DNA from 3 places in the Streptomyces sp. NPDC090088 genome. Region 2 is predicted to be linked to each of the others. Evidence: riboswitches for the same ligand, from Rfam matches in the RefSeq annotation. Region 2 holds a riboswitch; each other region holds the start of a gene.

Region 1 (3,198 bases), on a different contig from region 2:
TCGCCGACCAGTTCCGGGTCCAGGGCGGAGGTGGGCTCGTCGAAGAGGATCACGCCGGGGCGCAGGGCGAGGGCGCGGGCGATGGCGACGCGCTGCTGCTGGCCGCCGGAGAGCTGGCGGGGGTAGGCGCCGACGCGCTCGCCGAGGCCGACCCGCTCCAGGAGTTCCTTGGCCAGGGCCTGCGCCTCGGGCTTGGTGAGCTTCCCGGTGGCGACGGGGGCGGCGGCCACGTTGTCGAGGACGGTCAGGTGCGGGAAGAGGTTGAAGTTCTGGAAGACGAAGCCGATCCGGCCGCGCTGGGCCAGGATGGCGCGCTCGCTCAGTTCCTTGAGCCGCTCGCCCTGCCGTTTCACCCCGATCGGTTCGCCGTTGATGCTGACATGGCCGATCTCGGGCTTCTCCAGGTGGTTGATGACCCTGAGGAGGGTGGACTTGCCCGAGCCGGACGGGCCGAGGATGACGGTGACCTCGCCGGGGCGGATGGTCAGGTCGATGCCGTCGAGGACGCGGTGGGTGCCGTACCACTTGTGGACGTCGTGGATCTCCAGGGCGGCGGGGGCCGTCTCCAGGGTGTCGGTGCTGCTCATACGGCGGCCTCCCGGCGGATGCGGGCCCGCAGGTCGGTGAGGCCGGCCCGGAGCTTCTGCAGGGGCGTCGGCGGCAGTGCGCGGGTGGCGCCGCGGGCGTAGTACCGCTCGACGTAGAACTGGATCACGGAGACGACGCTGGTCAGGATCAGGTACCAGACGGTCACCACCAGGAGCAGCGGCACGATGTCGCCGGGGTAGGTGGAGCCCATGCTCTGCGCGGTCCCGAAGAGGTCGAGCAGCGAGACGTAGAAGACCAGCGAGGTGCCCTTGATCAGGCCGATCAGCTGGTTGACGTAGTTCGGGGTGATCGACCTGAGGGCCTGCGGGAAGACGATCCTGCGGAACTGGTAGCCCTTGGGCAGGCCGAGCGCGGCGGCGGCCTCGTGCTGGCCCTGGTCCACGGAGAGGATGCCGCCGCGGACCACCTCGGCCGCGTAGGCGGCCTCGTTGAGGCTGAGACCGATGACGGCGATCACCATGTCGGTGGCGAGTTTCGACTCGTCGAAGGAGAAGAAGGCCGGCCCGAAGGGGACGCCGACGCTCAACGTCTTGTACAGGGCGCTGAAGTTGTAGAGGAAGAGCAGGACCACGATGAGCGGGATGGAGCGCAGCGCCCAGACATAGGTCCAGCTGACCGCGCGCAGCACCGGGCTCTTCGAGAGCCGGGCCAGGGCGAGCAGGATGCCGCCGAGCAGGCCCAGTACCGCGCTGTAGGCGGTGACTTCGAGGGTGATGACCAGTCCGTCGAGGAGGGTCGGCCGCAGGAACCAGTAGCCGAAGCGGTCCCACTGGTAGAAGGGGTTGGTCACCAGCCCGTGGGCGAACTGGGCGACCAGGACCAGGACGGCGGCGGTGGCGATCCACCGTCCGGGTCGGCGCAGCGGGAGAACTCGCTGCGCTGCCAATGGTTTTGACGGTTTGTCAGCGGGGGGCGCGGCGGGCGCGGTTATGGTGGCGCCTGGGGGTTCACTCATGGCGGGCTCCGGCGGAGTCGGACACCCCTGGTGCCGCGGCCGGGAACGCGGTACCGCGCCGTGTTCGGGCACGGCACGGCACGCGGGGCGCGCGGGATGCGGGGGTGGGCGGACGGCGTCACACCGGGCGGCCGGTGTCTACGTCAGAGAAGCGGTGTCTACGTCAGGAAAGCCGAGCGGCGAGAACTGCGGGGCGAAGGCGGAAGAGCCTGGTCAGACCCGACAGCGGGCACAGCCCGGTGCGGTACACGCGCTACACAGGGCGCTGTTGACACGGAGCAGGTCGACGGCACGGTCGGCGACGAGCGGGCTCGGATACGGCTGTACGCAGCCCTGGGCACGGCGCTCGGCCGTCCTGGAGGCTGCGTACATGTCCGTCACCTGTCTTGTGTGATGGCCCCGGGGCGGGGCCTCGCGCTTACCGAACGTCGTCATCCGGTCCGGTCGTCACCTGGGGCACCCCACCGCGATGCGAGGGTTGCCGGTCAGCAAGCCAGGGCTTGATGCTGACGCTCTTGACCGTTCTGGTCCGTAAGTAACGCAGTTGCCCGAACGAATGTCAACGCCTGTCCAGCTGGCGAAACGGTTCGGGCCGCTCTCACCTGCGGGAAACGTCCGCCGCATGGCCGGCCCAGTCCAGGATCTGGACGGCCGCGCCGGCGGCTTCCAGGCCCTGGCAACGGCCGTGGTGGCGGCGGGCGATGCCGTCGAGGTCGAGGTGGGCGCCGAAGGCCGGATGCGCGGCCAGCCGCCGGGCGTAGGCCCACAGCACCGGGTGGTCGGCGATGCGGTGCACGGCGGAGGCGTCCAGATGGGTGCGGTGCACGGTGTCGAGTTGCACCAGCGCCACCCACAACTCGATGTCAGCGGCGGTGAGCTGACCGCCGATCAGGAACTCCACCCCGGTCAGCCGGCGCTCCAGCTCGTCCAGGGTGGCGAGCAGCGTCTCCAGTGCCTCCGGGTCGCCGCCCTCGCGCCCGGCGCGCTGTGCGGCCTGTTCGACGCCCTCCGCGCAGAGCCGCTCGACGGCCTCGATCTCGGCCTCGGCGCCGCACGGGTGGAGCCGGGTGACGCCGTCGCCGAAGTGCCGGTCCAGGTCGCGCAGGATGTCACGGCTGTGGGTGCTGACGATCCGGCCGGACCAGTCGTCGCTGAGCACGGGCGCCAGGGCCGGTCCCACGTAGCGGTGGGCGCTCGCCTCGTACAGCGGGCGCAGCGCCGTGTGGCTGCCGTCGGGACAGTCGGGGACCGCGGGCAGGAAGGTGACCGGACAACAGTCGTCGAGGCCGAGCAGGCTGTGGCCGACGGCGATGCGCAGGCCGTCGGCACAGGCGGTGGCCAGATGGAGCCGGTAGCGGCGCGGCACCGCGTAGTGGCCGCTGCGCGCGTCGCGGCCGATGCGGCCCCGGAAGGCGGGGGCGGTGCGGACGGACGGCAGGGCGGCGAGCGGAGTGATGGACATGCGTCTCCCCAGATGCGGGCGCGCGGACGTACGCGCGGCGGAAGCGTTCGTCGGTGGGCGGGGGCCCGGCTCGTGCGGGGCGAGCGGGCGTTCAGCCCCTGCGGCCGAGGGCTCTGCGGCCGGTCGCGCCGAGGCCGGTGGCGCCGAGGCTGATGGCGCTGCACACACGCTG
Region 2 (3,198 bases):
GGTCCGCTTCGCGGCGTCCGTCTCGGTCTCCTCCTTCTGGATCAGCGTGCGCACGGCGGGGTCGTCGTAGGCGTTGGCGACCCAGCTGTTGGCCGAGTAGAAGGGCGAGAGGTAGTTGTCGGCGTCGAGGTAGTCCGCGTACCAGCCGAGCTGGTAGAGCGGGTAGAGGTGCTTGACGCGGTCCTTGCCGTACTGGGTCCACTCGGTGGACTGGAGGTTCACCTTGAACAGCCCGGTCGCCTCCAGCTGGGACTTGACCAGCGCGTACTCGTCGGCCGAGGACGAGCCGTAGTGGTCGCTGTTGTACTGGAGGTTGAGGGTGACCGGGGTGCTGACCTTCGCCGCCTTCAGCCGGGCCGTCGCCGCGGCCGGGTCGGGGCCGCCCTTCTTGTCGCCGTACAGCGACTTGAAGGAGGGGGTGGCGCCGGTCAGGCCGTCCGGGACGGAGCTGTACAGCGGCTGGTAGGTGTTCTTGTAGACCTGCTGGGCGAGTTGGGCCCGGTCGACGGAGTCCGCGACGGCCTGCCGGACCGCGAGCGCCTTCTTCGGGTCGGCGTTCTTCGTCTTCGTGCCGTAGGGCTGGGTGGCGAAGTCGAAGACGATGTAGCGGATGCCGTTGCCGGAGCCGGTGTGGACCCTGACGTCCCGCTGCTTGGCGAGGTCGTCCAGATCGGCCGTGGTGAGCGTGCGGTAGACGGCGTCGATGGTGCCCTGCTGCACGTCCAGCTTCAGATTGCCGGCGTCCGTGTAGTACTTCAGCCGCACGTTCTTGGTCTTCGGCGTGCCGAGCCGGCCCTTGTACGCCGCGTTGGCGGTGAAGGACACCAGCGAGTTCTTGTCGTAACTCGCGATCCCGTACGGCCCGTTCCACGGCTTGGCCGCCACGATCGAGGTGTCGTCGAGGATCTTGTCCGCGGGGAACACCTGCTCGTCCACGATCTCGCCGGCGGCCGTGGAGAGCACCTGCGGGAACAGCGTGTCATTGGCCGACTTGAGGGTGAAGACGACCGTCGTCGGATCCGGGGCCGCGACCGACGCGAGGTTGTACAGCAGGGAGGACGGGCCGTTCTCGTCGGCGATCCGCAGATTCCGGTCGAAGCTGAACTTGACGTCGGAGGAGGTGAGTTCGTGGCCGTTGGCGAACTTCAGGCCCTTCTGGAGCGTGACGGTGTACTGCTTGGGCCCCGTCAGCCTGATCCCGGTGGCCAGGTCGGGAGTGACGTCCGCCGAGCCGTTGCGCTGGCTGAGCAGGGTCGCGTAGACCTCGCTCTCCACGGTGCCGGAACCCGCGTCCCAGGCACCGGCCGGGTCCAGGCTCGCCACCTGGTCCGTCGTACCCACGGTGATCGACGAGCCGGAGTCCGCCCCACTGCCGTCCTTGCTGCTGGTGCAGCCGGTCAGCGCCACCAGGAACGCCGTGCCCAGCGACACGGCGCCCAGGCCGCCGGGGCGGAGCGGTCTGTTCGGCCTGGAGCCGTAGGGGAGTGTCATCAGAAGTTCTCCGCTTCCGCGTCGGGGGTGCGCGAGGCAGCCGGGGCACGGGAGCGTGCCTCGGCCTGCGAGATCGCGACAAAAGAGCGAGAAATGAGCGAGAAATCAGCGAGAAAGGAAAGGGGTGGAGCGGTCTATGCGAGGGGGCGGCCCGGTGCGGGCGGGATCAGCCGCGACACAGGGCGCTGGACACCAGCAGCAGGTCGACATGGCGCCGCGAGCACAGCATGAGTGCCGTCACCACGCCGTCCTCCCGGGTCCCGGCCGATCCGGCGGCCGATGCGAGCGCACTTGCAGAAACAAAGAGATCCGCCGAGCCGTCACCTGGGGCACCCCACTGCGTCGAGGGTTGCCGTCCGGCCAGCCAGGGCTTGAATCACCGGAACTCGTAGCTCGCGCACACCGTAGATCGACGTTTCTTCCGGCGTCAAGACCGGTCGGGGGAGGCCGGGACGTGGACGAACTGCCCCACGGAAGCCGGGCGTTCGAGGCGCACAAGTGCGTCCGAAGGGTGTCTCGCCCGCCCGGACGCGTGGTGGACGCGTCCTTGCCGGGTGTGCTTTGATCCGGCCATGGAGACCACTGGCCCGGCACACACGGTGCTGCTCGACCCGTTCTGGGCGAGCCGCCGCGCCGACCAGTTCGACCAGGTCTGTTGCTGATCGCCGTCCCACGGCTCGTCGCGACCTCGTTCCCCTCTCTCCGCCTGCTCCTCCTTCCGTCCGCCCTCGGTCAGAGCCCGTCCCTCCGGGCGGCCGTGCGGGGCGGTCGGCTGCCGTTGCCGCGAAGGAACCCTCATGGCCCAGCCCCCAGCCCTGCCCGTCATCGACATCTCCCGGTTCCGGGACCGGAACGCCGAGGAAGCCGACCGCACCGCCTTTCTCGCCCAACTCCGGGCCGCGGCCCACGAGGTGGGCTTCTTCTACGTCACCGGCCATGGCGTGTCGGCCGCCCTGCGGGACGAGGTGCTGGCCGCGGGACGCGCCTTCTTCGCCCTGCCCGAGGAGCAGCGGCTGGAGATCGAGAACGTCAACTCGCCCCAGTTCCGCGGCTATACGCGCACCGGGACCGAGTACACGGCGGGCAGTGCCGACTGGCGGGAGCAGATCGACATCGGCCCGGAGCGCGCGGCGGTGGAGACCGGCCCGGACGATCCCGACCACCTGCGCCTGATCGGCCCCAACCAGTGGCCGTCCGCGCTCCCGGAGCTCAAGGACATCGTGCTGCGCTGGCAGGCGGAGGCGCTGCGGGTCAGCCGGGAGGTGCTGCGGGCCCTGGCGGCCGCGCTCGGACAGGACGAGGGCTACTTCGACGAGTGGTTCGACGACGAGGCGGCCGTCCATGTGAAGATCGTGCACTACCCGCCGCGCGCCGCCCGGGACGCCGACCAGGGGGTGGGCGCGCACAAGGACTACGGCTACCTCGCCCTGCTCCAGCAGGACGACGTCGGCGGACTCCAGGTACAGGGCGAGGACGGCGGCTGGATCGACGCGGTGCCGGTGCCCGACGCCTTCGTGTTCAACATCGGCGAGATGCTGGAGATCGCCACCCAGGGCTATCTGAAAGCCACTCGGCACCGGGTCGTCAGCCCGCAGCCGGGTGTCGACCGCTACTCGATCCCGTTCTTCCTCGGTCCCCGCCTCGACGCCGTCGTCAAGCCGCTGAGCCTGCCCGCCGAACTGGCCGTGCTGAGCCGGGGCGTCACCG
Region 3 (3,198 bases), on a different contig from region 2:
CTCGGCGAGGTAGACCTCGCCCATGCCTCCGGACCCGAGCCGGCCCAGGACCTGGTAGGGACCGATGGTCCGCGGGTCAGTCTCCCGCAGCTCCTGCACTCCGCGCTCCCCCTGCTCTCCGTACAGCTGCCGAGGTGAGCGTATACGCGCGAGTGGACGTCAGTCCGTCACACGGCCGGTACGCAACGGCCGTCCTCCGTGCGGTAGTTCCACTTCGCGCCGTCCCGGACCAGTTCCCGTACGGCGCCCACGAACCGCTCCACGTGCTCGTCCGGCGTCCCCGCCCCGAAGCTCACGCGGATCGCGTTGAGGGACTTCTCGCCCGGTGCCGCCTCCGGCGCCCCGCACTCGCCCTGGGTCTGGGGGTCGGAGCCGAGGAGGGTCCTGACCAGCGGGTGGGCGCAGAAGAGGCCGTCGCGAACGCCGATGCCGTACTCGGCGGAGAGGGCGGCGGCGAAGTGGGAGCTGTTCCAGCCGTCCACCACGAAGCTGATCACGCCGACGCGCGGGGCGTCGTCGCCGAAGAGGGAGAGGACCCGGACCTCCGGAACCTCGGCAAGTCCAGAGCGCACCGTCTCGATCAGGTGCCGCTCACGGGCGACCAGCGTGTCGAAGCCGGCCTCGGTGAGCGCCTTGCAGGCGGCGGCGATGGAGTAGGCGCCGATGACGTTGGGCGAGCCGGCCTCGTGCCGCGCCGCGCTCTCGTGCCACTCCACGGCCACGCCCCCGTCCTCGCGCCGGGTGACCTTGCGGCTGGCGCCGCCGCCCGCGAGGTAGGGCTCGGCGGCCTGGAGCCAGTCGGCGCGGCCGGCGAGGACGCCGGAGCCGAAGGGGGCGTACAGCTTGTGGCCGGAGAAGGCGACCCAGTCGACGTCCAGGTCCTGGACGGAGACGGGGTGGTGCGGGGCCAGCTGGGCGGCGTCCAGGACGATCCGGGCGCCGTGGGCGTGCGCGGCGGCCGCGAGCTCCCGTACCGGCCACAGCTCGCCGGTGACGTTGGACGCGCCGGTGACGCAGACCAGGGCCGGGCCGTGGGGGTCGCGGTCGGCGAGGGCGCGCTCCAGGGTCTCGACTGCCTGGCGCGGGGTGCGGGGGGCGTTGAGGTAGGTGACGCGGGCGTCCTGCCACGGCAGCAGGGAGGCGTGGTGCTCGGTCTCGAAGACGAAGACCTGGCAGTCGGCGGGGAGGGCGCGGGCCAGCAGGTTCAGGGAGTCCGTGGTGGAGCGGGTGAAGACCAGCTGGTCGTCGGGGCGGCAGTCGAGGAACTCGGCGACGGTCCGGCGGGCGTTCTCGAAGAGGTCCGTGGAGAGCTGCGAGAGGTAGCCGGCGCCGCGGTGGACGCTGCCGTAGTAGGGCGCGTACGCCGCGACGTCGTCCCAGACCCGCTGGAGGGCGGGGGCGCTGGCCGCGTAGTCGAGGGCGGCGTAGGTGACCTCGCCGCCGGTGACCAGCGGGACGGCGACATCCCGGCCCAGAACGGGCAGTGGGGCACAAACGGACTGGGCGGAGGCAGCGGTGGAGACAGACATGGCGGAACTCCTGTGAGGGTAAGCGGAACCGCCGTGCCGGACGGTGTGTCGACGGCACGGGGAAAGCTGAAAAGGGGTACGCGGAGGCGGGGCTCGACGCCCTATCGCATTCGCTTGCTCACAGAAGGCTCCCTCGTACGACCAGGACCCCTGGTGTGTCGAGGGGTCCGCGCTTGCCGTAGACCTCGCTGCCTACGACCTGGTCTTCACCCGGGGCACCCCGCCACGGACGGAGGGTTGCCGGACAGTCGGCCGGGGCCTCATGACTGTCACTCATGACCTGGGAAGAAACGTAAGGGAAGTGATCGCCGCCGCGCAACCTCTGTCCGGATGACGGAACGAGGGCCTGGCCGGCCGGGCACCGCCGACAACGCCGCGCGGGGCTGCGCGCCGCCGCGACGGCGGGACCCGGCGGTGCCGGACCTCCGCGCCGCCGCTACTTGTTCGTCGCCGCCGCCCAGCGCTCAAGGGCCCTCTTGGCCGCGCCCGAGTCGATCGACTCCGTCGCCCTGTCCATGCCCGCGCGGAGCTGTTCGGGCAGCGTGCCCGGGCCCGGGTCCAGGGCGACCAGGGCGGCCGCCGAGTTCAGCAGGACCGCGTCCCGTACCGGGCCCTGGTCGCCGTCCAGGAGCCTGCGGGCGACCTCCGCGTTGTACGACGGGTCGCCGCCCCGCAGGGCCTCCACCGGGACCAGGTCGATGCCGACGTCACGGGGGTCGAAGGTCTGCTCGGTGACCTTGCCGTCGCGGACGACCCAGACGTGGGACGTGGCGGTCGTGGTGAGTTCGTCGAGGCCGTCGTCGCCGCGGAAGACCAGGGAGGAGTTGCCGCGCTCGGCGAAGACGCCCGCGACGACGGGGGCCATGCGCGGGTCCGCGACGCCGACGGCCTGGGCCCGCACCCGCGCGGGGTTGGTCAGCGGGCCGAGGATGTTGAAGACCGTGCGGATGCCCAACTGGCCGCGCGCGGCACCCGCGTGACGCAGCGCCGGGTGGAACTTGACGGCGAAGCAGAAGGTGATGCCGGCCTCCTCGGCTACCTCGGCGACCCGCTGCGGGGTCAGGTCGAGGTTGACGCCGAGCTTCTCCAGGACGTCCGAGGCGCCGGACGCGGAGGAGGCGGCGCGGTTGCCGTGCTTGACGACCTTCGCGCCGGTGCCGGCCACCACCAGCGCCGACATCGTGGAGATGTTCACCGTCTTCGCGCCGTCACCGCCGGTCCCGACGATGTCGACCGTGCGGCCCGGCACCTCGATGAGGTTGGCGTGCTCGTACATCGTGCGGACCAGGCCGTTGATCTCCTCGACCGTCTCGCCCTTGGCCCGCAGCGCGACCACGAAGCCGGCGATCTGGGCGTCGGTCGCCTGGCCGCGCATAATCTGGTCCATCGCCCAGGCCGTGGCCTCGGCGCTCTGGTCCTGGCCGTACAGCAGCGCGTTCAGTACCTCGGGCCAGGAACGGCCCGCCGCGGTGTCGCCTCCAGCGGGGGTCACAGCGCTCATAAGGCCGCTCCTGATCGTCGTACCGGGAAATGGTGCCTGTGAGGCCTACCCTATCCAGCCCCGGGCACCGCGAAGGGCCCCCGTCCGGTGTACGGACGGGGGCCCTTCGGCTGTGGCGTGGCGACGCCGTCGATCAGTGGTGGCCGTGGCCGCTCGTGATCTCCTTGT

The links. A riboswitch is a leader RNA that binds a small molecule or an ion and turns the genes downstream of it on or off. The one in region 2 is predicted to bind S-adenosylmethionine.
Region 1: it holds a riboswitch for S-adenosylmethionine, as region 2 does, so the genes downstream of both, ACIPSJ_RS33175 (amino acid ABC transporter permease) here and ACIPSJ_RS23170 (ABC transporter substrate-binding protein) in region 2, are expected to answer to the same signal.
Region 3: it holds a riboswitch for S-adenosylmethionine, as region 2 does, so the genes downstream of both, ACIPSJ_RS06350 (aminotransferase class V-fold PLP-dependent enzyme) here and ACIPSJ_RS23170 (ABC transporter substrate-binding protein) in region 2, are expected to answer to the same signal.

The regions. Positions count from the first base shown of each region.
Region 1 is NZ_JBIVDZ010000007.1:479,481-482,678, reverse strand. Features, by position in the region: gene ACIPSJ_RS33180 (amino acid ABC transporter ATP-binding protein) at 1-587, opposite strand, end outside; gene ACIPSJ_RS33175 (amino acid ABC transporter permease) at 584-1,564, opposite strand; SAM riboswitch class IV at 1,974-2,085, opposite strand; gene ACIPSJ_RS33170 (glutathione S-transferase C-terminal domain-containing protein) at 2,163-3,026, opposite strand; gene ACIPSJ_RS33165 (putative leader peptide) at 3,118-3,198, opposite strand, start outside.
Region 2 is NZ_JBIVDZ010000004.1:705,954-709,151, reverse strand. Features, by position in the region: gene ACIPSJ_RS23170 (ABC transporter substrate-binding protein) at 1-1,491, opposite strand, end outside; SAM riboswitch class IV at 1,774-1,885, opposite strand; gene ACIPSJ_RS23165 (isopenicillin N synthase family dioxygenase) at 2,289-3,198, shown strand, end outside.
Region 3 is NZ_JBIVDZ010000001.1:1,440,882-1,444,079, reverse strand. Features, by position in the region: gene ACIPSJ_RS06355 (PQQ-binding-like beta-propeller repeat protein) at 1-99, opposite strand, end outside; gene ACIPSJ_RS06350 (aminotransferase class V-fold PLP-dependent enzyme) at 168-1,529, opposite strand; SAM riboswitch class IV at 1,694-1,810, opposite strand; gene trpD (anthranilate phosphoribosyltransferase) at 1,966-3,030, opposite strand; gene ACIPSJ_RS06340 (cytochrome bc complex cytochrome b subunit) at 3,164-3,198, opposite strand, start outside.